4 regions of the Enterovibrio litoreus genome follow, and region 4 is predicted to be linked to each of the others. Evidence: predicted binding sites of a transcription regulator. Region 4 holds the regulator's gene; each other region holds the start of a gene.
The links. The regulator CRP, encoded in region 4, controls carbon source genes, mostly activating them, when cyclic AMP is high. The targets are predictions, from matches to a motif close to TGTGANNNNNNTCACA.

Region 1: a site for CRP is predicted at 5,417-5,432, ahead of rppH (RNA pyrophosphohydrolase). Genes of this name have one in related genera too.
Region 2: a site for CRP is predicted at 5,257-5,272, ahead of AB8599_RS13005 (CTP synthase). Genes of this name have one in related genera too.
Region 3: a site for CRP is predicted at 4,438-4,453, ahead of AB8599_RS08475 (ROK family protein). Genes of this name have one in related genera too.

What each region holds. Positions count from the first base shown of each region.
Region 1 covers NZ_CP166194.1:556,862-564,270, reverse strand. The annotation lists gene AB8599_RS02470 (thymidylate synthase) at 1-731, opposite strand, end outside; gene lgt (prolipoprotein diacylglyceryl transferase) at 825-1,625, opposite strand; gene AB8599_RS02460 (sulfite exporter TauE/SafE family protein) at 1,639-2,445, opposite strand; gene ptsP (phosphoenolpyruvate--protein phosphotransferase) at 2,455-4,713, opposite strand; gene rppH (RNA pyrophosphohydrolase) at 4,735-5,262, opposite strand; gene mutH (DNA mismatch repair endonuclease MutH) at 5,892-6,572, shown strand; gene AB8599_RS02440 (DUF6482 family protein) at 6,618-6,917, opposite strand; gene AB8599_RS02435 (NADP(H)-dependent aldo-keto reductase) at 7,197-7,409, shown strand, end outside.
Region 2 covers NZ_CP166194.1:2,930,474-2,937,882, forward strand. The annotation lists gene ubiH (2-octaprenyl-6-methoxyphenyl hydroxylase) at 1-741, shown strand, start outside; gene AB8599_RS12995 (FAD-dependent 2-octaprenylphenol hydroxylase) at 741-1,952, shown strand; gene eno (phosphopyruvate hydratase) at 2,158-3,459, opposite strand; gene AB8599_RS13005 (CTP synthase) at 3,539-5,173, opposite strand; gene mazG (nucleoside triphosphate pyrophosphohydrolase) at 5,313-6,131, opposite strand; gene relA (GTP diphosphokinase) at 6,218-7,409, opposite strand, start outside.
Region 3 covers NZ_CP166194.1:1,943,848-1,951,256, forward strand. The annotation lists gene AB8599_RS08460 (ECF-type riboflavin transporter substrate-binding protein) at 1-446, shown strand, start outside; gene AB8599_RS08465 (ABC transporter ATP-binding protein) at 455-2,149, shown strand; gene AB8599_RS08470 (energy-coupling factor transporter transmembrane component T family protein) at 2,146-2,985, shown strand; gene AB8599_RS08475 (ROK family protein) at 3,145-4,359, opposite strand; gene queE (7-carboxy-7-deazaguanine synthase QueE) at 4,618-5,280, shown strand; gene queD (6-carboxytetrahydropterin synthase QueD) at 5,351-5,713, opposite strand; gene AB8599_RS08490 (methyl-accepting chemotaxis protein) at 5,938-7,409, shown strand, end outside.
Region 4 covers NZ_CP166194.1:3,243,009-3,250,417, forward strand. The annotation lists gene AB8599_RS14535 (hydrolase) at 1-332, shown strand, start outside; gene AB8599_RS14540 (YheU family protein) at 447-665, shown strand; gene AB8599_RS14545 (phosphoribulokinase) at 736-1,605, shown strand; gene AB8599_RS14550 (OsmC family protein) at 1,737-2,144, opposite strand; gene crp (cAMP-activated global transcriptional regulator CRP) at 2,381-3,013, shown strand; gene AB8599_RS14560 (hypothetical protein) at 3,179-3,379, shown strand; gene AB8599_RS14565 (DUF1338 domain-containing protein) at 3,437-4,231, opposite strand; gene astD (succinylglutamate-semialdehyde dehydrogenase) at 4,294-5,751, opposite strand; gene astA (arginine N-succinyltransferase) at 5,761-6,777, opposite strand; gene AB8599_RS14580 (aspartate aminotransferase family protein) at 6,822-7,409, opposite strand, start outside.

The DNA of each region.
Region 1 (7,409 bases), 830 kb from region 4:
GTCGGCTTTTTACCAGGAGCTCGTCTAAGTTGCTCGAAAACGATGTCATCCGTTAGGTGATTATGATAAAGGTGCACATCACCAAAAGTATGGACAAAGTCCCCGACTTCCAAATCACATTGCTGCGCAATCATATGCGTGAACAAGGCATAGCTGGCAATATTGAACGGTACACCAAGGAAGTAATCTGCACTGCGCTGATAAAGCTGGCATGACAATTTGCCATCAGCAACATAGAACTGAAATAAACAGTGGCAAGGTGCCAACGCCATTTTACCTTGCTCAACGTTAGCCTGAGGGCTGATGCTCTCATCCGGTAAATCGGCTGGATTCCATGCGGTGATGATATGACGACGCGAGTTAGGTTTGGTTTTGATTTGCTCAATAAGATCGGCGATTTGATCAACAGTAGAGCCATCAGGGCATGCCCATGAACGCCATTGGGCACCATATACAGGGCCAAGGTCACCGCTTTCTGTCGCCCACTCGTCCCAAATACTGACGTTGTTATCTTGCAGATATTTGATGTTTGTGTCGCCATTTAAGAACCAAAGCAACTCTTGAATAATGGCACGTGTATAGAGTTTCTTGGTCGTCAGCATCGGGAAACCTTCACTGAGATCAAAGCGCAGTTGTCGACCAAAGACAGAACGCGTACCCACCCCGGTGCGATCGCCGCGATCGCTGCCGTTATCAATGATATCCTGCATCAAATCAAGATATTGCTTCATGATTTTTCCTTACGTTACCCATCCAAGCAGCAAGCCAGATGTCAGATTAATGACAAAGAAAACCGCAGACAGGCTGCGGTTTTAGAATGCAAATTAGGCCGAACGCGTCGCGTTTTGTGCGCGACGATATGCCCAAACCATCATGAGTGCCCCACCAATAATCATCGGTGTCGACAAAATTTGTCCCATGCTTATCCAATCGCCGAATAGGCCGAGGTGTGCATCAGGCTCACGGAAGAATTCGACGATAAAGCGGAACGAACCATACCCAATCAAGAATAAGCCTGAAATCGCGCCCGCAGGGCGTGGATTGCGAGCAAACCAGTTAAGGATAAGGAACAGCACCACACCTTCAAGGGCAAATTCATAAAGCTGTGAAGGATGACGGGCAATCGGCCCACCTGTAGGGAAAATCACGCCCCAAGGCGCATCTGTCGCTCTCCCCCACAGTTCACCATTGATAAAGTTACCCAATCGTCCTGCACCCAACCCAAATGGTACCAGCGGCGCAATGAAATCAGACACAGTGAAGAAGGTGCGCTTGGTTTTGCGTGCAAACCAGAACATAGCGGCGATAACACCCAGCAAGCCACCATGGAAAGACATTCCCCCCGTCCATACTTTGAACAAAAAGATCGGGTCAGCAAGGAACGCGTCAAATTGATAGAAGAGCACATAGCCAATACGCCCGCCCAGCACAACGCCCAAGAACCCTGCAAACAGTAAGTCACTGACCTCATCGCGAGTCCAGCCACTACCAGGCTTGTCAGCAAGACGGTTGGCTAACCAAAGGGCGAATGCAAAGCCGGCAAGATACATTAAGCCATACCAGCGTACCGCCAGCGGGCCAATTTCAATCAGGATGGGATCTATTTGGGGGAATGTCAGAGACATAGCGTTGTCTTCCTTAGCTTAAAAACATACTTGCCCCAACCAAGAGCAAGAACACGGCAAAAACACGCTTGATAATCGGCGTTGGCAATCGTGAAGTCAGCCTCGCGCCGTATCGCGTGGTAAAAACAGAGGTGACTACAATACCAATCAATGCGGGTAAGTAAACATATCCGACACTGAAGCTTGGTAAGGTTTCAGTTTGAGTCAGCCCAAAAAAGATAAAACCAGCCATACCTGCCAACGCGAGAAAAACACCACACAAAGAGGCACTGCCGATCGCTTGGCGCATTTCAACGCCATAGTAATTGAGGTAAGGCACAGTCAATGAACCACCTCCGATACCCGCAAGGCTAGCAACCATGCCTATCAGACCGCCGCTGAATACATTTCTTGCCGGCGAAGGGAAGGGTTTTGCTGGCTTAACCCGCAGCGATAACACCATTTGAAGTGCCAGCAAAAGCACGATGACGCCAAACACACGTGGCAGATATTCGGTGGGCATCCGATCGGCAATCGCGCTTCCTAACACACCACCCAACAATATACCTGGCAACAGACTGCGCACAACGGCAGGCAGCACATTGCCTAAACGATAATGGGTATAGGCGGAGGAAGAAGACGTAATCACAATACTGGCGAGCGACGTGGCAAGCGCTATTGGCATCACCAATGAGGGGGTTATTCCTGCCCAAGGCAGCAGCACCGATAACGCAGGTACGACAACCAAACCACCACCAATGCCGAGTAAGCCTGCTAGCAAACCCACGCAACTGCCGAGTACAAGGCATGCCCCGAACAGCCATAAGGTGGCATCAACCATAAAATGTTCCTATTTGCCGACTCGGATGAGTCCACCCAAGCTATAGCGTTCTAAAAAGTCTTCGGAGGCTTTGCGTATCTCGCCAGTTAATGACAACTGCTGCATCGCGAGAACATGCTTTTGAAGCGCGTCTGACGGGATATGGCGTAATACATACTTGATTTTGGCAACGCTACGCGTATTCATACTCAGCTGTCGATACCCCATCCCCACCAGCAATGCAGCACCGATAGGATCACCGGCAAATTCACCACACACACTGACAGGTAGCTTCAAGCGCTGGCTGTTCACTAATATCTGGTGCAATACCGCCAAAACTGAGGGATGAAATGTATCATAGACGTCCGCGACGCGAGCATTGTTTCGATCTACCGCTAATAGATACTGCGTTAAATCATTCGTACCGACAGACAGAAAATCGATATGCGGGGCAATGGCATCAAACTGATAAAGCACAGACGGCACTTCCACCATGATCCCAAGGCGCGGCTTGTTGAGTGTTTTTCCTTGTGACAACGCCATTTCGGATACATCGTTAAATGCCCTATTTACCAAGGTCTTCGCTTCTAGCAGCTCAGAAAGCCCGGAGATCATTGGTAGCAGAATCGCAAGATTGCCTCGCCCAATACTGGCACGCAGCATGGCCCTGACTTGGATCAGGAAAATATCGGGGTGATCGAGCGTGAAACGAATGCCGCGCCAACCCAAAAACGGATTGTCTTCTTCAATTTTCAGATAAGGTAACGGTTTGTCTCCGCCAATGTCGAGAGTGCGCATCACGACTGATTGCTTAGGGTAACAATCAAGAATTGAACGATACTGCTTCACCTGATCGTCTTCTGATGGAAAGCTTCGCTGCATCAAGAAAGGAACTTCTGTCCGGTACAAGCCCACGCCGTCGACACCGCGATTAATGGCAATACTCGTGTCAGCACTCAATCCCGCATTAAGGTGGATCTCAACCCGCACTCCATCGGCGGTTTCTGTGCGACGAGTAAATGCACTATCCACTTCCTGTTGCAGTTCGAGCTCTTCATCGCGAAGGCGTTTGTACTCTTTCAGAATGTGCGCAGAGGGCTCAACCAGCACGCGACCTTTAAAGCCGTCCAGCACCACTTTTTTCTGATGAATCAGCTTGGGGTTAAATTCCACCCCCATCACGGCAGGAATGCCCAATGCCCGAGCCAAAATGGCAGCATGCGCATTCACCGCGCCCTCTTCTGCCACCACACCCGCCAAGCAATCGCGAGGAATGGCCGCTAACATCGCTGCGGTTAGTTCTCGGGCAAACAAAATGACGGGCTCATCAAGGTTCCACTGTTTTGATTCCTGATTTTCGAGGAAATACAATAAACGCTGACCAAGCTCTTTAACGTCATTCGATCGCTCGCGAAGATACGGATCTGACATGTTTTGGAAACGCTCAGCAAACGCGTCAATGGTTTGTTTGACTGCCCACTCTGCGAGATCGCCCTGCTCAATATGCTCGTTCATGGATTTCCGCAGCACGGGATCATTCAACAAGTGGATAAAGAGGTCAAAGATCGCCAGCGTGTCCTGATTGAGTTCGTTATCTAATCGTTTTCGTAAACGACGAAAATCAGCAATGGCAGCACTAATTGCCCCTTCGAGACGATCACGCTCTTTCTGGTTATCCAAACAAGAGGCAGGCAATACCAAGTCAAGTCTTGGCTGCGACACATCGCACCATGCTTTGGCGATCGCCACACCAGGAGATGCCGCAGCACCCTCTAAAAGCAGCGAGCCTTTGACATCACTTGGCCACAAACCTTGCGCTTTGGCGTGAGCAAAAACAACCGCTAACTGTGCGGCAAGCGTGACAAGAAATGACTCTTCGCTTTCATTAAACTGACGGGAGTCTCTTTGCTGCACAACCAACACACCGAGCACTTGGCGTCGATAAATGATAGGAGTACCAAGAAACGCATTGAAAACGTCTTCGCCGATATCAGGAAAGTGTTTGAAATCGATATGCCCGCTAGCATGGGCAAGATTGATAGGTTCGGCGCGACGGCCAACAAGACCAATGAGACCTTCATTGAAAGACAACGCGACACGGCGTGATTGAGCATTGAGGCCTTGGGTGGCCATCAATTCATAGACCTGACGATCATGATCAGCGATGTAAACAGAGCAACACTCTGTGTCCATCGCTGAACAGGTTTCACTCACTAAAGTATTGAGCGCTTGCTTAACGTCACTGGATGACGCCACGTTATTTACGATATCTCGCAGTTTCGTTAGCATCGGCGCCCTCTAAGCCTTCCTTTAGTTTTTAGTTGAACCTCGTTTACCTTTAGTGCGCTTCACTTTTCGCTCACGAAAAGGCATCGCAATCGCCGCAAATTCTTTCATTGCGCGTCGGTAAACATCGCGTTTAAACGACACCACCTGCCTAACCGGATACCAGTAACTGACCCAACGCCAACCATCAAATTCTGGCGTACCACTCCGTTGCATGTTCACTTTTGACTCGTCACATTCCAGCTTGAGCAAAAACCATTTTTGTTTTTGCCCGATACATACTGGCTTTGAATCCCATCGAACCAGACGTTTTGGCAACTTGTATCGCAACCAATGGCGACTTGTCGCCAAGATCTTTACGTCTTTTTTCGAGAGCCCTACTTCCTCGTATAACTCTCTATACATGGCTTGTTCTGGCGTTTCACCATCATCAATACCACCTTGGGGAAATTGCCAGGAATGTTGTCCATATCGACGAGCCCAGAGAACCTGACCGTGGCTGTTGCATATTACTATCCCAACATTGGGACGGTAGCCATCGCCATCTATCACTGGACGACCTCAAATATAAATCTCTATTAACAGTGATTTTTTCACACTATGTACACAGTGGTAAACAAACATTGTGTATGAAACGCATTTTTTGGGGAGTCCAACCGCCTTTAGGGATAAAACACACACTCCTCCTAAGTTATAAACAAGGTGATGAGACCAAACGCACATTTATTCACGCTTTCTGTGGATAGATTTGTGAAGAACATCTTTTAAACCGACAACAACCTTCATGGATTGGTGCTCTACCATGAGAATCAAAAATCGAAAAACCAAGATAAATCAATAAATATCATCAAGTTAAAACAGTAAGAATAATGAATCTCATAAGTTTTGATATCAGAATATCGCGAAGATCTTTAAGTGCTCAAAGATCCACCAAACGAAGAGTTACCCACACCATTCGTACGTTTCACCATCAATACTGTACGATTCTTATGTAATCAAGGTGATAAAAGCACTGTACATGCATCCATGAACGAAAAAATCATGTTTCTCGCCAGATCCTTGTGGATAACCTTTAAACATGCTTCTGGTTACAATGATCGCATTGTCTGCCCTATACAACACTGGCGTTTTGAACGCGAGGCTGATAGCGTTCTGGCGTTGATGACTGAATGGTAGACCGCATGATCCTTGCTCCAAACACCGAACACGAATTGCTCGAACGTGCTTACGCATTGGCAGGCTTTCCACTCGGCGAACTTGCCGCACAGCGAGGCATTACCTGCCCTGTGGATCTTCGTCGCGAAAAAGGTTGGGTCGGTATGTTGTTGGAAACTTGCTTAGGGGCAACAGCAGGAAGCAAGCCAGAGCAAGATTTTCAGGATCTTGGTATTGAGCTGAAATCGATCCCGATCAGTCATAGCGGTAAACCGCTAGAAACCACCTTCGTCTGCGTTGCGCCGCTAACGGGTGTTCACGGGCTGACATGGGAAAATAGCCACATCCGCAATAAGTTATCCAAAGTATTATGGGTACCCGTTGAAGGTGAACGCGAAATACCTTTAGCAGAGCGTCGCGTTGGGATGCCGCTTATTTGGCAACCTTCAGAAAAAGAAGAGCAGCAATTAAAGGCTGACTGGGAAGAACTGATGGAATTCATTGTACTCGGAAAAGTACATGAGATTTCTGCAAAACACGGTGAGTTTCTACAGTTACGCCCAAAGGCGGCACACAGTAAAATCAAAACAGAGGCTTATGGCGCAAAAGGACAACCCATCAAAACCTTGCCTCGCGGTTTCTATTTGAGAACTCAATTCACAGCAAAGATACTCGCCCGACATTTCTTATTGCCAGACAGCGAGTAACTGAAAGATTCAGAGTCTATTGCAGTTGGCGTATTCGTTTTTCCGCTAGAGCGAGATCTCCATGTCTTCTTTGCACGAGGCATCGGCAGGACCAAATTCATCATAAGGATCAAGTAAACGCATCGTTACCTTGCTAATACCAAGCTTTTTCAGCTTGGCACTGACTTGCTCCATGTTGTCAAAGTGCATCACTTCATCGGTTTTATCATCTCTCAAAGGTTCTAGTTGATGCCTAACTTCCACTTCCACGATGTGTTGTGCTCCACCAGCATGTGCCACCACATAGCAATGCGGCACATTATCAGGGTGAGCCTGTATCCAATTCTTTAATTGCTTGAGTTTCATCACGCCTCCCACCATGTTAACCAAATGTTAACTTTAGTATAAAAATGGGAGTGACTGACAAATTATCTTGATGAAATGTCTGTTTATACGGTGTGATTTCCACTCATGACACGCCTTACTCGCTGCCTTTTGCTCTGCGAGTTGAAGTAACACACCCTTCCCACAATTTTGAGGCTTGTACCGGAGGCAAAATCTCCTAAGATGGAAGTTCAAACCTCTTCTCTCGACAATGAGCCAAATTTTCCTCATTGAGCGATAAGCGCAATCCAAGGAGAACGGATGCAATATCATACTCTTCCTCATACCAGCCTAGACGTCAGTAAAATATGCCTCGGTACCATGACGTTTGGTCAGCAAAACTCAGAAGCTGATGCGCATGAGCAACTGTCATTAGCATTGGATCTTGGCGTGAACTTTATTGATACGGCAGAAATGTATGCCGTTCCCCCCACACAAGAAACCCAAGGTTTAACGGAAAAATACATCGGTAGC
Region 2 (7,409 bases), 310 kb from region 4:
CTCAACGACGGACAAACGCTCACCACTAAGTTGGTGGTAGCCGCCGACGGCGCACTCTCTTCATGCTGCGACATGGTAGGAATTTCCCGCCATGAGCATAACTTTGAGCAAGTGGCACTGATTGCCAATATCACCACCTCTTTACCGCATCAGGGCAAAGCGTTCGAGCGTTTCACTGAATCAGGTCCCGTGGCTTTATTGCCAATGTCGGAAGGGCGAAGCTCTTTAGTTTGGTGTGTCAAACCGCAAGATGTCCCTGCACTTCTCGAATTGTCTGATCAAGCGTTTGCAGACAAGCTCCAAGCCATCTTTGGTTGGCGCCTTGGTAAGCTATTGCATGTTGGACAGCGAAACAGCTATCCGCTGATTTTGCGCCAAGCCACGCAACTGATCAGCCACCGTTTCGCGGTTGTCGGCAATGCTGCACAAACCTTGCACCCTATTGCGGGACAAGGCTTTAACCTTGGGCTTCGTGATGTCATCACCTTGGCAGAAGAAATTGCTCGCGCACACAACGAACAACAAGATTGCGGCGACATGGCATTGCTGCAGCGCTATCTACAACGTCGAGAACCCGATAGGGATGCGACTGTGGCCATGACCTCTGGCCTTGTGCACGGCTTTTCCAACACGTCTGCGCCGCTTATCCTTGGGCGCAATTTAGGGCTGGCGGCCATGTCCGTCTTTAGCGGATTAAAAGCGCCATTGCTGCAACGCGCGATGGGACTGGTAGAACGATAATGAAAATGACAAATGTAGACATCGCCATCATTGGCGGCGGCATGGTGGGGTTAACTTTAGCGGCAGCTTTGGCTGATAGCGACCTTCGAATTGCTATCATTGAAGGCAAAGAACCCGAGCCTGAATTAAATGCCCTGCCCGACCTTCGCGTTTCGGCTCTGAGCCGCGCGAGTGAAAATATCCTAAAAAATATTGGCGCTTGGGAAGGCATTCTTGCTCGTCGTAGCAGCCCGTATCAAAAAATGTCAGTGTGGGAACAAGACAGCTTTGGCGCCATCGATTTTGATGCGATGGACATGGGGCAACCCAACCTTGGTTATATCGTTGAGAATCGTGTCATTCAGCTTGCGCTGCTAGAACGCGTGAAACAGCAACACAATGTGACACTATTCTGCCCAGATACATGCGCCTCCATGATGTTCGGTGAAACCGAAACGTGGCTAACCTTGGATTCCGGCAACGCCATCACCGCCAAATTGGTGGTGGGTGCAGACGGTGCGAATTCTTGGGTGCGAAATCAGCTCTCTATCCCACTCACACATTGGGACTATGGCCACAGCGCGCTGGTTGCCAACATACGCACCACAGAGCCTCACGACGGTGTGGCACGTCAGATATTCACACCAGACGGCCCTCTGGCCTTTCTGCCGCTTTCTGACCCACATCTTTGTTCCATTGTTTGGTCTCAATCCCCCGAGCAAGCCGACCAGCGATGCGCCATGCCAGATGAAGACTTTAACAAATCACTCACTGCCGCCTTCGATACACGCCTTGGGCTGTGTGCGGTGGAAGGTGAACGTGCTGCATTCCCTCTAAAAATGCGTTATGCGCGCGACTTTGTTGTCGATCGCGTTGCCTTGGTGGGTGATGCAGCCCACACTATTCACCCGTTAGCGGGCCAAGGCGTTAATTTGGGATTGTTAGACGCCACCACATTAGGGCAAGAGCTGGTGCGTTTGCACGATGAAGGCAAAGACATTGGCGAAAAAACCAACCTGCGCGCCTTTGAACGCTGGCGTAAAGCGGAAGCGGCACAAATGATTGCAGCCATGCAGGGCTTTCGCGATATTTTCTCTGGTGACAACCCAGCGAAAAAACTGTTTCGCGGAATTGGCTTGATGGCTGCCGCAACCCTACCGGGGATCAAAACGCAGTTTATTAAGCGAGCGTTAGGGTTAAGCGGAGATTTGCCAGAGTTGGCGAAGAAATAAGGTACTGGGTACTGGGTACTGTAATGCACAATGTTTTTGAGGGCCTGAGTGCGGTCAAGCTTTTCGCTTTTGCTCTTCCTAGGATCTAGGACCTGCTCTTCCTAGAACCTTATCTTCTTTATCCTACAAACAAAAAAACGGCTCCCGAGGGAGCCGTTTTCATATCTAAATCAGCATATCGCCGACTAAATGAAGTGCTAAGCGATTACGCTTGGCCTTTAACTTCTTTCAGACCGTTGAAAGGTGCGCGTTCGCCCAGAGCTTCTTCGATACGGATAAGTTGGTTGTACTTAGCAACACGGTCAGAACGGCTCATAGAACCCGTCTTGATTTGACCTGCAGCAGTACCTACCGCTAGGTCAGCGATAGTTGCATCTTCAGTTTCACCTGAACGGTGAGAGATAACTGCAGTGAAACCAGCGTCTTTCGCCATCTTGATAGCAGCCAGAGTTTCGGTCAAAGAACCAATCTGGTTGAACTTGATCAGGATAGAGTTAGTGATGCCTTCTTCGATACCACGAGCAAGGATCTTAGTGTTAGTTACGAACAGATCGTCACCCACTAGCTGGATTTTGCCGCCCAGCAGTTCAGTTTGGTGCTTGAAGCCAGCCCAATCAGACTCGTCCAGACCGTCTTCGATAGAAACGATTGGGAATTGCTCAACCAGACCAGCTAGGTAGTGGTTGAACTCTTCAGCGGTGAAGGTTTTGCCTTCGCCTTTCATGTTGTAGATGCCAGCTTCTTTGTCGTAGAACTCAGATGCTGCACAGTCCATAGCAAGAGTGATGTCTTTGCCTAGCTCGTAGCCAGCAGCAGCAACAGCTTCTGCGATAACTTCTAGCGCTTCAGCGTTAGATTTTAGGTTAGGCGCGAAACCACCTTCGTCACCAACTGCAGTGTTGTAGCCTTTTGACTTCAATACTTTAGCTAGGTTGTGGAATACTTCAGCACCCATGCGAACAGCTTCTTTCAGCGTTGCAGCGCCAACTGGCTGAATCATGAACTCTTGGATATCAACGTTGTTGTCAGCGTGCTCGCCACCGTTGATGATGTTCATCATTGGTAGAGGCATAGAGAATACGCCAGGTGTGCCGTTCAGCTCAGCAATGTGCTCGAACAATGGCATGCCTTTCGCAGCAGCTGCTGCTTTAGCGTTTGCCAGAGATACCGCTAGGATTGCGTTAGCACCGAACTTAGATTTGTTCTCAGTACCGTCCAGGTCGATCATGATCTGGTCGATTTCTGCTTGGTTTTTCGCGTCTTTGCCTTCTAGAGCGTTAGCGATTTCGCCGTTTACTGCAGCGATTGCTTTCAGTACGCCTTTACCTAGGAAACGAGCTTTATCGCCATCACGTAGTTCAAGTGCTTCGCGTGAACCGGTAGATGCGCCTGATGGAGCAGCTGCCATACCAACGAAACCACCTTCCAGGTGAACTTCTGCTTCTACAGTTGGGTTACCGCGTGAATCGATGATTTCACGACCCAGAACTTTAACGATCTTAGACATTGTGTTTCCTCTCATATGTCAATAGCTTAAAAATGCGAAAAGCGGCTGCACTACCTTCGCAACCGCCTTTTGTTCTCAGTTAGAGCTCACCACGCTGATTTTTACCTGCTGCTGCAACAAAGCCTTCAAACAAAGGATGGCCGTCACGTGGGGTAGAGGTAAATTCAGGGTGGAACTGGCACGCCACAAACCATGGGTGCTCAGGGTTTTCAATAATTTCAACCAGCTTCTTATCCGCTGACAGACCTGATACAACAAGGCCTGCTTCTTCAAGTTGCGGACGAAGCACATTGTTGACTTCATAGCGGTGACGGTGACGCTCGTGGATCGTTGCGTTACCGTAAAGCTCACGCGCTTTGGTTTTATCTTTCAGGTGACACAGCTGTGCGCCAAGACGCATGGTGCCGCCCAAATCGGATTTTTCAGTGCGTTCTTCGACTTTGCCTTCGCCATCCACCCACTCGGTGATCAGGCCAACAACTGGGTACTTAGTCGCTTTGTTGAACTCAGTAGAGTTCGCGCCTTCCATGCCAACAACGTTACGCGCATATTCGATCAGCGCCACTTGCATGCCAAGACAGATACCCAAGTAAGGGACTTTGTTTTCACGCGCGAATTTCGCTGCCAGAATTTTTCCTTCTACGCCGCGATCGCCGAAGCCACCAGGAACGAGAATAGCGTCCAAACCGTGAAGGACTTCTTCACCTTTGGTTTCTACATCTTGTGAGTCAACATACTTGATCTTCACAGTCAGGCGATTTTTCAAACCTGCATGTTTCAATGCTTCGTTAACGGACTTGTAGGCATCTGGCAGTTCAATGTATTTGCCAACCATACCGATAGTGACTTCACCGGTTGGGTTCGCTTCTTCGTAAATAACTTGTTCCCACTCTGTCAGATCAGCTTCTGGCGCTTCGATACCGAAACGCTTACAAACCAAATCATCCAAACCTTGTGAACGGATCAGTGAAGGGATCTTGTAGATGGAATCTACATCCTTCATTGAGATAACGGCTTTTTCTTGCACGTTACAGAACAGGGCAATCTTAGAACGCTCATTCGCAGGAATAACGCGATCGCTACGGCACACCAGAATGTCTGGCTGAATACCGATAGACAACAGTTCTTTCACAGAGTGTTGAGTAGGCTTGGTTTTCACTTCACCTGCCGCAGCAAGGTAAGGAACCAGTGTCAGGTGCATGAACATGGTACGTTCACGACCGAGCTCAACCGCCAACTGACGGATAGCTTCAAGGAATGGCAATGACTCGATATCACCCACCGTGCCGCCGATCTCAACGATAACAACGTCGTGACCTTCGCCGCCCGCAAGCACACGCTCTTTGATAGAGTTGGTGATATGAGGAATAACCTGGATGGTCGCACCCAAGTAGTCGCCTCGGCGCTCTTTACGCAATACATCTGAATATACACGTCCAGATGTAAAGTTATTGCGCTTAGTCATCTTGGTGCGGATGAAACGCTCGTAGTGACCCAAGTCTAGGTCAGTCTCGGCACCGTCTTCCGTAACGAATACTTCACCGTGCTGGGTTGGGCTCATGGTGCCCGGATCCAAGTTGATGTAAGGGTCAAGTTTCATCATAGTCACATTAAGACCACGTGCTTCTAGAATTGCTGCCAATGACGCTGCTGCAATACCCTTACCGAGGGAGGAAACTACCCCGCCAGTTACAAAAATGTAATTCGTTGTCATGCTAAACCTGAGAGTTGGATTTAGGGGAAATATTGGAAATCTGGACGGGACGACATGTTACCAGAGCCCGAAACTTCCCACAACGTGAAAACTATCACACGGCATACCGTTTTTTTTTGTCGTAAATCAAATCAACGATTCACGCGGGTTTGTTGCCTTCGTCACATTTCACTTTCTGCCACAGCATTTCTAGCTCATCTTGCGGAGTTTCCTGCAAGTTTTTACCATTTTCGCGTAATTTCATTTCAATTTGACGAAAGCGGTTTTCGAATTTTAAATTTGCCTGTCGCAGTGCTTTTTCTGGATTGGTGCCGACATGTCTCGCTAAATTGACCACGGAAAAGAGTAAGTCGCCCATTTCTTCATCGACGCGCGCCTGATCCACATCCACCATTAAGGCTTCTTCCATGACTTCTTCGAGTTCTTCTTGCACCTTTCCGGCAACCGGTCCGATGGCATCCCAATCAAACCCGACACTCGCGCAGCGTTTTTGCAGCTTGGCAGCACGCCCTAATGCGGGTAATGCGGTTGGTACGTCATCAAGAATGCTCAGTTCCGCGTCAGGTTCGGATTTCGCAGCACGCTCTTGGGCTTTGATACCTTCCCAATCCGCAGCTTGCAACGGATTGCCATCGGCATCTTTTTCGCCAAACACATGGGGATGACGGCGAACCAATTTGTCACAAATTGCGCCAACCACATCGTCGAATTCAAAGTCACCTTGCTCTTTTCCGAGTTGACTATAGAACACAATCTGGAACAAAAGATCCCCTAACTCGTCACGCACATCGCCCCAGTTTTGGCGCTCAATGGCATCGACTGTCTCGAAAGTTTCTTCGATGGTGTAAGGAATTATGGAGTCGAACGTCTGCTTTTTATCCCAAGGACATCCGTTTTCTGGGTCTCTTAGGGTTTCCATAATTTCGAGCAATTCTTGCATTCGCGACATTTTTTTCATGCCTATCTATCCGTTGTCAGTTTGTTTTAAACGGGCTTAATAAAAAGGGAAAGCCTTCGCTTTCCCTTTTTGCTAAACGTTAGTGTCTAGTGAAGCCGTTTCGCTTCATGCACGTCTTTGACTTGTTCAAGACGGGTGATCACTCGGCTGAGGACGTCTAAATCGCTCAACTCCAGATCAAAATCCATGATCGACATGTTTTGCTTGTAGTCGACACGGCTTTGCATCCCTGCCACTTTAACTTTGTCATTGGTTAACACAGTCGTCAGATCTTTAATCAACCCGTTGCGCTCGGACGCTAACACACGCACAGTGATTTGGTAGCTACCGATAAACCCACCGCCCCACACTGTATCAATAATACGCTCTGGCGCATGATGACGAAGCTCTGCCAGCTGCTCACAGTCTGAGCGGTGAACCGAAATACCTCGCCCTTGTGTGACGTAGCCTTCAATAGCATCACCAGGGATGGGCTGACAACAACGCGCGAGGTGCGTCATTAGGTTATCAACGCCTTCCACTACCACGGCGTCACGACGAGGCTTTTTCGGTGCTGCCGAGGTTTCCGTTTGTTTGAGTTTTTCGCGAAGCTGTTGGTCTTCTTCTGCCTTGGTCGGCTTATTCACCAAGGAGTTGATGTAATTCACCACTTGGTTGATGCGTAAATCGCCACTACCAACGCCCGCATAGACTTCGTCCAAGCTATTCATGTTGAAGCGCTTCATCGCCAGCGATGCATCTTTGCTGACTGCACCAATTTTCGCCAGTTCAGTATCGAGGATCTCTTTGCCCGCAATCATGTTCTTTTCACGCGATTGCTTGCGGAACCATGCGTTAATTTTGGCGCGAGCACGACCTGAATTAACGAAGCCCAAGCTTGGGTTTAGCCAGTCACGTGACGGGTTGGGTTCTTTTTGCGTGATGATTTCGACTTGATCGCCCATTTGCAGATGGTAAGTGAACGGCACGATGCGCCCTTCCACTTTGGTACCGATACAACGGTGACCCACTTCCGAGTGAATGTGGTAGGCGAAATCTAGCGGTGTCGCTCCAATGGGCAAGTCAACCACATCACCGCGCGGGGTAAAGGCATAAACGCGATCATCAAAGACTTGGCTTCGAAGCTCATCGAGCATTTCGCCCGAGTCAGACATCTCTTCTTGCCACGCCAGCAGCTTACGTAGCCAGGTGATTTTCTCGTCGTAACCACTGCGGCCACCCGCTGATGCACCTTCTTTGTATTTCCAGTGCGCCGCCACACCCAGCTCAGCATCATCG
Region 3 (7,409 bases), 1.3 Mb from region 4:
CGCTAAAACCAGCAATGGCTATACTCGCGCTCTTTTCTGTCCTTTTCGGCCCTGTCGTTGGTTTTTTCGTGGGCTTCATTGGCCACTGGGTCACTGACTTATTTGCGGGTTGGGGGGTGTGGCTAACGTGGGTGTTAGGCTCAGGGATAGTCGGTATGATGATCGGCTTTTTCCCAATTCTGACCAAAAAACGCCTAAAGTACGGACGATTTCCGACTTTTGATATCGTCCTATTCTCACTGCTCGCCTTGCTGGGCAATGTTGTGGGCTATGGCTGTTCCGCGTTTCTCGATACGGTATTGTACGCCGAACCTTTTACCAAGGTTTTCATTCAGCTATGCATTATCGCCGCAGGCAACGCCCTGCTGGTGACTGTTGTTGGTTATTTCATTCTGCAGTCCGTTGCCAAACGCAACAGCCAGTACCGTAATCTGACCGAGGCCTGATCCGCACCATGACCATTGAATTCAAAAACGTTAGCTTTCGTTATGATGCGCTGGTAAACCCGACGCTGAAAGGCATCAATCTCCGCATCGAAAAAGGCGAGAAAGTACTGATTATCGGGCCAAGTGGCAGCGGAAAATCTACGCTAGGCCAGTGTATTAATGGCTTGATCCCTCATGCTATTGAAGGCGAAATTTCAGGTTCGCTGAGCCTCAATGGCACTGAAATTCGCGACATGAAACTCACGCAATACAACGAGTTGGTTGGCACGGTATTGCAAGACACCGACAGCCAATTTGTCGGCTTAACCGTGGGTGAAGATATTGCTTTCGCGTTAGAAAACCAATGCGTATCCGTAGCTGACATGTACCCAGTGGTTAAGGCAACCGCCAAAATGGTGGATTTAGATGCCCTACTAAATCATGCGCCTCACGATCTCTCTGGGGGTCAAAAACAGCGTGTGTCTTTGGCGGGTATATTGGTTGATGACGTCGATGTGCTTCTGTTTGATGAACCGCTAGCGGCGCTGGACCCAAAAACGGGCAAACGTACCATTGAAATCATCGATCAATTGCACCGTGATACCGGTAAAACAATCATCATCATCGAGCATCGACTCGAAGATGTGCTGACCCATGCGGTTGACCGCGTGATCTTGATGGATAACGGGACTATCGTTGCCGATACCACGCCTAATGCGCTGATGATGTCTGGATTACTTGAACAACATGGCATTCGCCAACCTCTGTATTTCTCTGCGCTTAAACACGCAGGGTGCACATTGAGCGAAACAGACAGTCCTGCTTATCTCTCTACGCTGCCTGTTGAAAAATTCGCCTCTCAATTGCAGCTATGGGCTGGCGATTATGTGCCATCTACACCAGCTTCCGAAACCACACCGCTGTTGAGTATCGAAGGATTGACCTATTCGTACGATGGCGAGAAGAACGCGCTTGAAGATGTCACGTTTTCCGTTAATCGCGGCGAGATCGTCTCTGTTCTCGGTAAAAACGGATCGGGCAAGTCGACAATTACCAAGCTAGTGATGGGCGTACTCGAACCAGATGCTGGCATGATTCGTTTTGACGGTGAAGATTTCAGTGATCTGTCCATTTTTGAGCGCAGCAAGAAAGTCGGCGTGGTCATGCAAAACCCAAATCATATGATTTCTCACCATATGATCATGGAAGAAGTGACCTTTGGCCTCAGAAACCTCGGCCTTAGTGAAGCGGAAATCGAGAAACGTGCACTAGATGTTCTCGAACTTTGTGGCTTGAGCAAATACCGTCACTGGCCCGTTGATGCATTGAGCTATGGTCAGAAAAAACGCGTCACCATCGCTTCGATTTTGGTAATGGAACCGGAACTGCTGATCTTAGATGAGCCGACAGCAGGTCAAGATTACCGTAACTACAGCACCATGCTGTCTTTCATACAGCGCTTGAACAAAGAACGCGGCATCACCGTAATGATCATCTCTCACGATATGCATTTGGTGCTTGAATACACCTCTCGTTCTATCGTAATTGCTGACAGCAAGTTAATTGCTGACGCGCCAATGACATCGGTATTCAGCCAACCGCAGTTACTGGACCAGGCCAACCTCGCCACCACCAGCCTTTACCAACTTGCAGACCGCGTCGGTATTCGCGACATTGACGGATTTATGCAGCAATTTATTCAAACAGAGAGCAACGCCAAATGAAAGCCTCGAAGATGAAGTTTGGTATCAACTATATCGATACGAAATCCCCCCTTCACGCGCTGAATGGCATCACCAAGTTTGCTTTGTTCATGGCGTGGGTGACAGTTGTTCTCACCACTTTTGACCTGCGTATCATTGTTGGCATGGTGGCAATCGGATTGGCATTGCTGAAGATGACAGACGTGGCTTTCCGTGTCTATAAACCGCTGTTATTGGGCACCTTGAGTGTTCTAAGCATGAACGCAGTATTCATGTTTCTGGTCGCCCCACAGCAGGGGGCTGAGTGGATAGGCACAACGACTGAACTATTGAAGTTACCGGGTAACTATTCGCTAACACAAGAAACCCTCTTTTACTTGGTCACAGTGACACTGAAATATTTCAGCATGTTCCCTATCGCACTGGTGTTTGTGTTTACGACTCACCCAACAGAGTTTGCATCTAGCCTTAACCGCATTGGCGTGCCGTACAAAATTGCCTATGCCGTTAGCCTGACACTACGCTACCTGCCTGAAGTGAAAAATGACTTCGTGAATATCATGCATGCCCAACAAGCACGTGGTGTGGATTTTTCAAAGAATGCACCACTCATGGCGCGCTTTAAAGGTGTGGCGAAAATTTTGATCCCGCTTATTTTTTCTAGCCTTGACCGTGCTGATGAAATTTCCAACGCGATGACATTGCGTGGTTTTGGTCGCAACAAATCGCGCACTTGGTACAACTATCGCCCATTGACGAACAAAGACTGGCTCGCTCTGGCTGTGATTGCTGTGGTGGTGGGGCTGGCGATATACAAACGCTCCGTTGAAACAGCCACCATCTGGTATCCGTTCTAACGCTGGATTTAACACGCACGGTATTTGATACAAAACGTGTCGATACAAAAGTGATTAATACTAAAAAGGAGCGTCCACACGCTCCTTTTCTGCTTATAGTTCTGTTTATAGTTCTACTTATGGTTCTGTATTTATAGTCTATTTTCGCACATCTCAGCTTTAGCCTTCCAACACCTTCATCAGTAAGTAGCCGTCATACATGGCTCGCTTCACCAACGCAGCCCCTGGCATCGTTGCTTGCGTATAGAAATAACTCTCTTCTAGCATGAGATTTTCACAGTAATGTGGAAGTGACTGATTGAGTATTCTTTCCATGATGGCAGGATAGAGCACAGATTTTGCTCGATTGAATTCACCACCAATCAACACTCGCTGCGGATTAAACAGGTTCACCACAATCGCAATGGCTTGCCCAAGGTTATGACCCAAATCAGTGATCACGTTGACCGCCACACCATCGCCTGCCACCGCTGCATCGCAAATGCTATCAATGGTGAGAGGTTTATCTTGAAGAACACTCGGATGGCCCTGATCAAGCATTAATTGCGTGTCTTCCAACACGGCGTGTAAGCTTGCCACCGTTTCCAAGCACCCGTTATTGCCACAAAAACAGCGCTTACCAAACGGCTTGATTTGAATGTGGCCCAACTCGCCAATATTGCCTACCTGCCCTTCTAAAACGGTTCCGTCAATCATAATGCCCGCACCGACACCATGATGAATCGAAATAAGCACGGCATTGTCGACATCGCGAGCGTTGCCAAACAATTTCTCAGCCAATGCCCATGACCGTGTGTCATTGCCGATAAACACAGGCAAACCCGTAGCTCTGTGAATCGCTGCCCCCAATGGCATGTTGTGAACATCATAATGGGGCATTTGAATAACGATGCCTTGGGTGCTATTTACAAGACCCGGCAAAGTAACCGCAATCGAGGTGACACGATCGACAACGTTGGAATGTTTTGAGAAGAATTGATTAATGTGCTGCTGAATAAGCTCAATCAGCAAATCCTGATCAAGCACATGAATGTCATGGCGCTCTTCAACCAGAATCTCGCCGCCCAATTCGTGCAGGGCCAATGTCAGGTAGCCACGCCCAAGGCGTATGGAAAGAAATTGCCATCCTTCATTATCAAGCACCAATCCAATCGCGGGACGCCCGCGACTTGCTTGCTCGCCATACTCGGCTTCTTTGACTAAGTGAGCATCAATTAACTCACGCGTAATTTTCGTGATACTTGCAGGTGCTAACTGACTGCGTTTAGATAGCTCAATTCGGGAGATAGGCCCAAGTTGGTCGATCAGCTTATATACCGCTCCAGCATTGTTACGCTTAATGTGATCTATGTGTCCTGGCTGGGCGAGAATCATCCCAATTTCCCTTTAAAATTCATTAACAGTGAATTTTTTTACTTTGCGAAGTAATTGTGAAGCGCCATGGTTGGATGTCGTGATACACGTCACGACCTATTTGATTTATCGCAATGACAATTGCATCAGACGCCAAAAATCAAAGAGTTAAAGGTATTTCATTCTGTAACCTATGTTTCTGTCTATTTCTCCCCAAGACAGCTGGAAGCGAAACTGCCATAATCTCGCCCCTCACAAAACTCTGACTGTAAAAGCCGTATGTACAACGTCAACGAAATATTCGAAACCATTCAAGGAGAAGGCACGTTCACAGGCGTACCTTCGGTCTTTGTTCGCCTTCAAGGTTGCCCTGTGGGTTGCCCTTGGTGCGATACACGCCAAACATGGGATACCCTCCCAAACGATGAACGAGATTTCGGTGCTGTCATTGCTAAAACAGGCGACAGTCCAACATGGGCATCAGCCTCTTCCGAGGAAATCCTTGCGCATCTGACGAAGAATTATACGGCAAAGCACGTTGTGATTACTGGCGGTGAGCCTTGCATATTTGATCTATTTCCCCTAACAACGCGACTTGAATCAGCGGGTTACCGCTGTCAAATCGAGACCAGCGGGACATATGCGGTTAACGCGAGCTCAGACACTTGGGTAACAGTGTCGCCGAAAATTAACATGCGCGGTAAACTGCCCGTGTTAACTGAAGCACTGGAACGCGCCAATGAAATCAAGCATCCCGTAGGAACAGAATCAGACATCGAAAAGCTCGATGCACTGCTGACAGGGATTGATTTGGCAGGAAAAGAAGTCGCACTGCAACCAATCAGCCAAAAGCCAAGAGCAACAGCACTTTGCATTGAAACCTGTATTCGCCGCAACTGGCGCTTGTCTATTCAGACACACAAGTATCTCGATATTGCCTAGCTGACGACTAACCTGCTAAATCAAAACATAAAAAAAGGGCCATCAGGCCCTTTTTTCACGCAATGAAAAATTACTCACCCGTATAAATACAACCTGCTGTACAGGTCTCTTTGATCATCACTTTGCTCAAACAAGGCAATGACGGTTTAAGCTGATCCCAAATCCATTTCGCCAGCACTTCACTAGTAGGGTTTTCTAACCCTTCGATGTCATTCAAGTAATAGTGATCCAGACGGTCGTAAATAGGCTTAAAGGCTTCCTTAATTTCAGAAAAATCAATCACCCAGCCCGTATACGGATCCACTTCACCTGCAACATAGAGACGCACGAGGAAAGAGTGGCCATGCAAACGACCACATTTGTGACCTTCCGGCACGTGAGGTAGGTGGTGGGCGGCTTCAAACATGAATTCTTTAAACAGCTCGGTGTGCATTATGTGCGTTCCTGTGATCGAGAGTTGTATCTTGCGCGGCGATGCTACTCAATATTTGCGCCAAGCTCAAATTGAATCATCGTCAATTCGTTTCATGATGTTTGCGAGAAACAACAAAACAATTGTGTCGCAACAATCACACAATAACATTAAGGAAAAGACCTATTCACAATCCTGAAGCTAAACTATTGATAACTTTAACCACACGGATGTAATTCTTAACAATGCGCCTACCAATTGCTGCCAAATTGCTCATCGTCCTGCTGGTCATTTTTTCGGTTGTACTGGCTGTTTCTCTGGCTTATCAAAATCACCACCAAAAAGCGCTGGTGACTGAGATTGTGGGTGAACAAACACTCGATAAAGCCAGTAACTACTTTGACAGCTTAAACATGATGATGTTGACAGGGACGATTCATCAAAAAGATGCCCTCAAGCAGAAAGTGTTGGCACAAAACGGTATTGAAGACGCACGCGTGATTCGGGCAGAAGGCATCACCGCCATTTTTGGCCCAGGAAACCCCGATCAAGCAATTGAAGATCTGTTCGACCAACGCGCCATCAAGGGTGAAACCATTATAGAGACCGTTGAGCGTGACTATGGCACTGGCATTGTGGTCGCCCTTCCCATGAAAGCCAGCACCAGTTATCGCGGCACTAACTGTACTCAGTGTCACATTGTTCCAGAGGGGACGGTATTAGGTGTCGTTCGGCTTGAATATAACCTTTCCGATTTATATCAAACTATCAATAAAGACATGCTATTTACTGCTGTCATTATGTCGATCATCACCTTGGTAGGCTTTGCCCTGACATTTAGTTTTATCCGTATCAGCCTAGTCTCGCCACTCAAACGCATTTCCTTCTTCATGCGACAATGTAGTGATGAGAAAAACCTAAGCCAACGACTTGCCATTTCCCGTCATGATGAAATAGGCCAACTCGCTGCAAGTTGCGATAACTTGCTCGATAGCTTCTCGGACAGTCTCAACCAAGTGAAAAATACGGCATCAACATTGCTAAACGAAGCCACGGTGTTAACCAAGGTGTCGAGTGAAACGAACATCCTCGTTGCAAACCAACGCCAAGAAACCCAAGAGATGTCGATGGCCATTGATGAAGTGCAACGGCACCAACATATTGTCGAAGAGAAAACCACGGAGGCATCTGAACTGAGCCAAGGTCTAGCACAGAGCGCCCAGCAAGGAACTGGGATTGCCAATGTTGCCGCCGAACAAATCCAACAGCTAGTGCGTGAAATTGAACAAGTCCGACAACAGATCCTTTCCGTCAATCAACAGAGTAAGGACGTAAACAGTATTCTTGAAGTGATCCGAGCGATAGCAGAACAAACCAACCTGCTGGCATTAAACGCTGCCATAGAAGCCGCCCGAGCTGGTGAGCAAGGACGAGGGTTCGCAGTGGTCGCAGATGAAGTTCGAAGCCTTGCTAGTCGCACACATGATGCAACGGGCGATATTCAGCAGATTATTGAGCAACTGACTACGGATGCTGAGCGCTCTGCCACTGCCATTGAAAGCACTTGTGAAACAACCACTGAGCGTGCAGATACTGTTTTACAATTGTCGCAATCACTGGCGCAAATCGCAGACGAGATCCTTATCGTGAACAACAATGCCAAAGAAATCAGTGTCGATACGGTTCATCAAGCCGAGATGGCAGACGCGCTACGCGT
Region 4 (7,409 bases):
GTGGTCAGAAAGTGAAGATATCGACACTCTATGAGTTTGATAAAACCGTCACTGCACCGCTTCATGCCTTTGAGAGCGCCGAGCATTATTATCAGCAATGTAGTGGCTTAGACGTACTGCAAAACATCACCACGCCGCTGAAGGTGATTCATGCCAAAGACGACCCGTTCATGACAGAAGCGGTGATCCCAACACAGCCATTGCCAGAGAATATTGACTATCACCTAACGGAATACGGTGGTCATGTCGGATTTGTGTCAGGCTCACTCAATGCACCAGAGTTCTGGCTTGAGAAAGAAGTGCCACGCTGGTTGGCCCAGCACTTAAAATAACCACAATGAGCCAATCGCCGAACAAGCTTTCGCTGAACAAGCATCTTGAGGTAGCTCGAGAATATAGGTGTACAATGCCACCTTCCGCCACCGTTTTATGTTGTAGGTATCGCGATGATCATCCCTTGGCAAGAAATCCCAGAAGAGACCCTGAAAAACTTGGTTGAGCACTTTGTTCTGCGCGAAGGCACAGACTATGGTGAGCAAGAAGCCAGCTTCGATGAAAAAGTCGAGCAGGTCTATGCCCTGCTCAAGAACAAAGAAGCCATGGTGGTCTATTCTGAGTTGCACGAAACGGTCGATATCAAACACGCGCGATCACTTGGCGCTTAACGTCTGCTTGACCAAGACGTCACTCCCTGTTAATTGTTTGACATCATTTTAAAAATTGACAGGGTTTGTCATGTCTGCAAAACACCCTATTATTGCAGTCACCGGTTCATCTGGGGCAGGAACTACTACCACTTCCGACGCATTTCGGAAGATATTCAATATGATGGACATCCGCGCTGCCTGGGTTGAAGGCGACAGCTTTCACCGTTTTACACGTCCGGAAATGGACGTTGAAATTCGCAAGGCCAGAGAGCAAGGACGGCACATCAGCTATTTTGGCCCTCAAGCCAATGATTTCCCAAGGCTCGAATCATTCTTCGATGAATATGGTAAACACGGTACGGGAAAATTCCGCCGCTATTTACATACCTTTGATGAAGCCGTGCCTTATAACCAAATGCCAGGTACGTTTACAGCATGGCAAGATTTGCCTGAGAATAACGACTTGATGTTCTATGAAGGGCTTCACGGTGGTATTGCCGACGGCGAAATTAACGTGGCTCAGCATGTTGATTTGCTCATTGGCATGGTGCCGATCGTGAACCTTGAATGGATTCAGAAATTTGTTCGCGACACGCGCGACCGCGGCCACTCGCGAGAGGCTGTGATGGATTCTATCGTGCGATCAATGGACGATTATCTTAACTACATCACGCCGCAGTTTAGTCGCACACACATTAACTTCCAGCGCGTCCCAACGGTTGATACTTCTAACCCACTCAACGCCAAAGGCATTCCAAGCCTCGATGAGAGTTTTGTCGTCATACGTTTTCGCGGCATCAAGAAAGTGGATTTCCCTTATTTGCTGGCCGTGATCCAAGGCTCTTTCATGTCACGACATGACACCTTAGTTGTGCCTGGGGGCAAAATGAGCTTCGCCATGGAGTTGATCATCCAACCGCTTATTCAGCAGTTAATTGAAACAGGCAAGATAAGCTAAACCCGCGAGAGCCTCCCCTTTTCTTGTATGAAGATCTTGGCAACCCATTGATAAACAGTTAATAGCAAAACAAAGGAGGTCGTGCCCTCCTTTGTTTTATAGTCACTTCCAACAAAACCGCAAACACGCCATTAAGCCGCTTCACGAATCTCATAAGAGTGGGTCATTTCAATACCGGCACCCAGCATCAAACACACCGAGCAGTATTTCTCTAGGCTGTCTTTAACCGCAGAAGCCACCAATGCTTCATCCAACGCAGTCCCTGTCACCACAAAGTGAATATTGATATGGGTGAACAAGCGCGGTGCTTGCTCCCGGCGCTCAGCAGTAAGTTCAGCTTCACAATATAATACTGCTTGATTAGCCGCTTTAAGCGCTGCAACCACGTCGACAGAGCTGCATCCACCAGCTCCCATCAATACCATTTCCATTGGACTTGGCGCTTTTTCTCCACCATTGCCATCCATGACGATGCTATGGCCTGAATTCGATTGTCCTAGGAAGGTCTCTTTTCCGCACCACTTGACGCTTGCTCGCATCTATTTCTCCTGTTTACTTTCAGTGTCGTGATCTTGTCCACGTTTTTAGCCTTTAATAGGGGGGGAAGTCCATATCAAAATCAAGAAATCGTGCTGGAAAAAGGATAAACTCAATGACTCAAACAGAGAGCTTGTAGCCTGACGGTTGACACTTTATGCTATCCCACGGACTTGTGCCGCAGGACGGTGGGCTAAGGAAGACTCATCAGGCAACAACTGCAGAGGAAATGAGAGATATGGTTCCAGGAAAACCTCAAACAGACCCAACACTAGAGTGGTTCCTTTCACACTGCCACATTCATAAGTACCCATCAAAAAGTACGCTGATTCATGCTGGTGAGAAAGCTGAAACGCTTTATTACATCGTGAAAGGCTCTGTGGCTGTACTTATCAAGGATGAAGAAGGCAAAGAGATGATCCTTTCTTACCTCAACCAGGGCGACTTCATTGGCGAACTTGGTCTATTTGAGGAAGATCAGGAGCGTACAGCTTGGGTTCGCGCTAAATCTCCATGCGAAGTTGCTGAAATCTCATTCAAGAAGTTCCGTCAGCTGATTCAAGTGAATCCGGACATTTTGATGCGCCTTTCTTCTCAGATGGCTCGTCGTCTGCAAATCACTAGCCAAAAAGTAGGTGACTTAGCATTCCTAGATGTGACGGGTCGTATCGCGCAAACATTGCTTAACCTGGCGAAACAGCCAGATGCTATGACTCACCCAGACGGTATGCAAATCAAGATCACCCGTCAGGAAATCGGTCAAATCGTGGGTTGCTCACGTGAAACCGTTGGTCGTATTTTGAAGATGCTGGAAGAGCAGAACCTCATTTCTGCACACGGTAAAACTATTGTGGTTTACGGCACTCGCTAAGCATTATTGCTTTGAAATGAAAGCCACCGTTTACGGTGGCTTTTTTGTTTGAGCCTGATCACTATCACGCCAAAATTCCCACAAAACCCATTTCTCAGTGCTACCTTTCAAAGCAAAGCATGTATACATTTACGTGCAACGTTTTTGCGATGATGGAGCATCGATATGGACATGGAACACCTAGTGTTTAGTCATACCAACACGACACCGGCTCTTGTTCCTTGGGGTCAAGTCAGCACCGAATTGACGGGTTTTACTGGCGTATCTCACTATCATCTACAACGCATGCTCGGCGATGACGGACGAAAATCAGTACCGCCGTCTCACGAAGAATGGCCTTCAAGCTTACTGTCAGAACCCAGCTAATCTGCACTCCCCTAAAATCCTCAAAGGGGCAGTAGTGATTGAGCACTGGACGATGACTTACTGATCGGTACTTTCAAATATTTTATCTGCAGAAGCCTCAACAAAACCTTGATACAGGCTGCCATCTGGTAACGGATAACGTTTTGCAAACTCGTAAAAACCACCTGGAATATTCAGATCGCCATCACTGAAGTTTACCGTCACCTTATCGGCCATGGTCGATGATTGCTCCAAACGCACTTGCGGATCCCCTTTCACTTCACCGCCAGATTCATTAATCGCAAAACCTGAATCACGCAGCAATTTGTTCACCTCCATCACCTCATGAAGTGTACTCAACTGATTAACACTCACCGTAAAGTGATTAGCGCCAAATCCATGAGCAGACAGCCAACCTGCATATTCACTTTCCGCTGCGAGCTGTTGATAGGTTGCGGTGTCAATACTCCACAAACGACCACTATACAAGAACGCGGGATCATTAAGTGCCGTGTCATCTACCTGATCAACCAAGGCACGAACAGCCTGTTGCAGTTCTGTGGAGCACTGCCCTACCAAAAGCTCACTGATAAACACCTTAGGTGCATCAGGGTGAGGATGCTCATAATGGCGCGCGAACAATTTCTTCGCTTTAAAATGGTATTCCCCCATAGGGACATAGCCAATCGCAATAAACGGCGCAGCCAAGCGATCTAGCCCTACTTTAGGGAGCGCGAAGGTGCGTAATGCAATGTGGTCATTAAGAAGCGGAGTGCCTTCTTCCAACAACGCATGCACTTTCGCCGCCGACGGGCATAACCTATCGATATAGTCTTTCCAAAGCCCATCAAATAAAGCCTGAACGCGTTCCATCACATCCTCCTACATTGAGTGTTCGCAGTTATTATTGGTGATCGGTTGTTGCTGTTTTATCGCTACAACGACAGCCCAGGGCTGAGCTGATCAGGTAAGGACACATCCTCCCCTTCCATTGACGCCATCGGGTAGGCGCAATAGTCAGCGGCATAGTATGCACTTGGGCGTAAATTGCCTGACGCACCCGGCCCACCAAATGGCGCATCGCCACTCGCACCGGTTAGTTGGCGATTGCGGTTAACGATGCCGGCGCGAATATGGTCAAGGAAATATGCCCACTCTTCATCATCGGTAGAAATTAACCCTGCTGACAAACCGTAGCGCGTGTCATTGGCAAACGTCACGGCCTGCGCGAGCGTGTCATAACGCACAACTTGCAATAGCGGGCCAAAGTACTCTTCATCGGGTAATTGGGCGACTTGGCTCACTTCAATAATACCTGGAGTGACCACAGCATCATGCAGCAACTGAGCTTTGAGAAGCGGTTCCCCACCCAGCGATTCAAGGTTATCCTGCGCAGCAAGAATGCCTTCAGCGGCGCGAACAGAGATTTGTGACCCCATGAACGAGGCGGGTTCATCAAACTGGCCACCCACTTTGATGTTTTTGGTCATCTCAACCAAACGCGCAAGCAATGCGTCGCCGCGTTCGCCTTTCGGCACATAGAGACGACGGGCACAGGTACAGCGCTGCCCAGCACTGATAAATGCGGATTGAATGATGGTATACACCGTGGCATCAAGATCGCCGTATTGATCGGAAATCACCATCGGGTTGTTTCCACCCATTTCTAGCGCCAACATTTTGCCCGGCTCTCCGGCAAATTGACGATGAAGGATATGCCCCGTGTTTGCGCTACCAGTGAATAAAAGGCCATCGATGCCTTTAGATTGTGCCAGCGCCTCGCCCGTTTCACGGCCGCCCTGCACCATGTTAAGCACGCCTTTCGGTAACCCAGCTTCAATCCATAGTTTAATGGTTTCTTCCGCCGTTTTCGGTGTGAGATCCGAAGGTTTAAATACCACGGTATTCCCCGCCAACAACGCAGGAACAATATGACCGTTTGGTAAATGACCGGGGAAGTTATAGGGACCAAAGACGGCCATCACGCCCAATGGACGATGGCGTAATACCGCTTGCGTACCTGCTACGTCTTTACTGCGCTCACCAGTGCGCTCTTGATAAGCACGCAGTGAGATGGCAATTTTACCCACCATGGCCGCTGCTTCTGTGCGCGTTTCCCACAAAGGCTTGCCCGTTTCTTCAGCAATCACTCGCGCCATGTGTTCGCTGTTGTCTTTTAGCTTCTGAGCAAAGCGCTCAACCAGCGCCTGACGCTCTGACAAAGCGGTATGCTTCCATGTCACAAACGCTTCTCGCGCGGCAGTCACTGCGGCTTCCACCTGCAAAGGTGTGGCCGCTTTTCCTTGCCAGATAGACTCACTGTTAAAAGGGTTCAGTGAATCAAACATCTCGCCATCACCAGCGATAGGCTGGTTATCAATCCATTGTGTCATCATCTACTCCTACACAGACACGAGTCGCACGTTATCGCCATTTTTGACGTTAAGTGCATCGGCGACTTCTTGGCTGATCAACGCTTCATTGCGCTCTTCGTCCACGCCAATTTTGGCGGACGTGGCGCGGAAATTCTGGAAATCACTGTTACAAATCAGGTAATCCTGCGCACTGCTGTGCTCTGCAATCTTGACTCTTGCGGTGAACGAGCGGCGAATGGAATCAATATTTTGACGCAGACACTCAACAGTCGGGCCCGCATCAAAAATGTCTACGTAGCCACGGCAAGTGAACCCTTCTTTTTCAAGTAAACGCAGTGCTGGGCGGGTTTTTTCGTGCACTTGACCAATCACAGCCCGTGCTTCTGGGCTCAACAAACTGACGTAAATCGGCAGCTTTGGCATCAAATCGGCGATAAAGCCTTTCTGACCTGTGCCTGTCAGGTAGTCAGCCAGCGTGAAATCAATCGAGAAGAAGTGCTCTTTTAGCCATGCCCAGAAAGGCGAGTTCCCGTCTTCATCTGACACGCCGCGCATCTCTGCGAAGATCACGTCTGAAAATTTCTCCGGGAACTGCGCCAACATCAGAAAGCGACATTTAGACAACAGTTTGCCGTTCAATCCTGCACGATACTCAGGACGAAGGAACAAGGTACAAATCTCAGTCGCACCGGTGTAGTTATTGCCAAAGGTCAGCACCTCGACCACATTGTGCACATTGAGTCTGCGCGAATGGTGGACGATTTTACTGATGTGGTAGCTGTAGAAGGGATTGTCCATCCCAATGGCGGCTTCAATGCCCGTCGTGCCCGCGACTTCTCCGGTTTCGGTATCTTCTGCCACCATGAGGTAGCCTTCGATTCCCGGCGCTTGTGCGTTAAGGTCAAAACTATGCAGTGAATGATCAATCCGGCCTTTTAGCAGACCTTCATCCACAGGCAACGAGGTAAAACCGTGCCCTGATTCTTCCGCGCATAACATTAGCGCATCAAAATCAGTTTCCTTAATGGGACGAATTACCAGCATCTTACTTCCTCCTGATGCAATGGGTGGTCAAAATGGCGCGGCAATTAAGCCGCCGCCAGTTTCGCCAGAGCGCGATCCAGACGCGCCAAACCTTCTTCTACTTCTTCTTTGCTAATCACAAGCGATGGCGTCATACGCACAACATTGGTGCCAGCCACCAGCAGCAGCAAACCTTCGTCACCAGCAGCCAGCAAGACATCACGCGCGCGACCTTGCCATTTTTCATTGAGTGCCGCGCCAATCAACAAGCCTTTGCCGCGTATCTCGCTGAACATGTCATATTTCGCATTCAACGCTTCAAGACCGTCACGGAACCAACCTTCACGTTCTTTCACACCCGCCAGCACTTCTGGCTTGCTCACTTCGTTTACGACCGCTTCTGCCACGGCACACGCCAGCGGGTTACCGCCGTAGGTTGAACCGTGCGTACCCACTTTCATGTGTGCTGCCAGCACTTCAGTGGTCAGCATGGCGCCGATAGGGAAACCGCCGCCGAGCGATTTCGCGGTGCTCAGGATGTCTGGTGTCACGCCCGTTTGCTCGTACGCATAGAAAGTCCCCGTACGACCGTTCCCGGTTTGGACTTCATCAAAAATAAGCAATGCGTTGTGCTTGTCACACAGTTCGCGCAC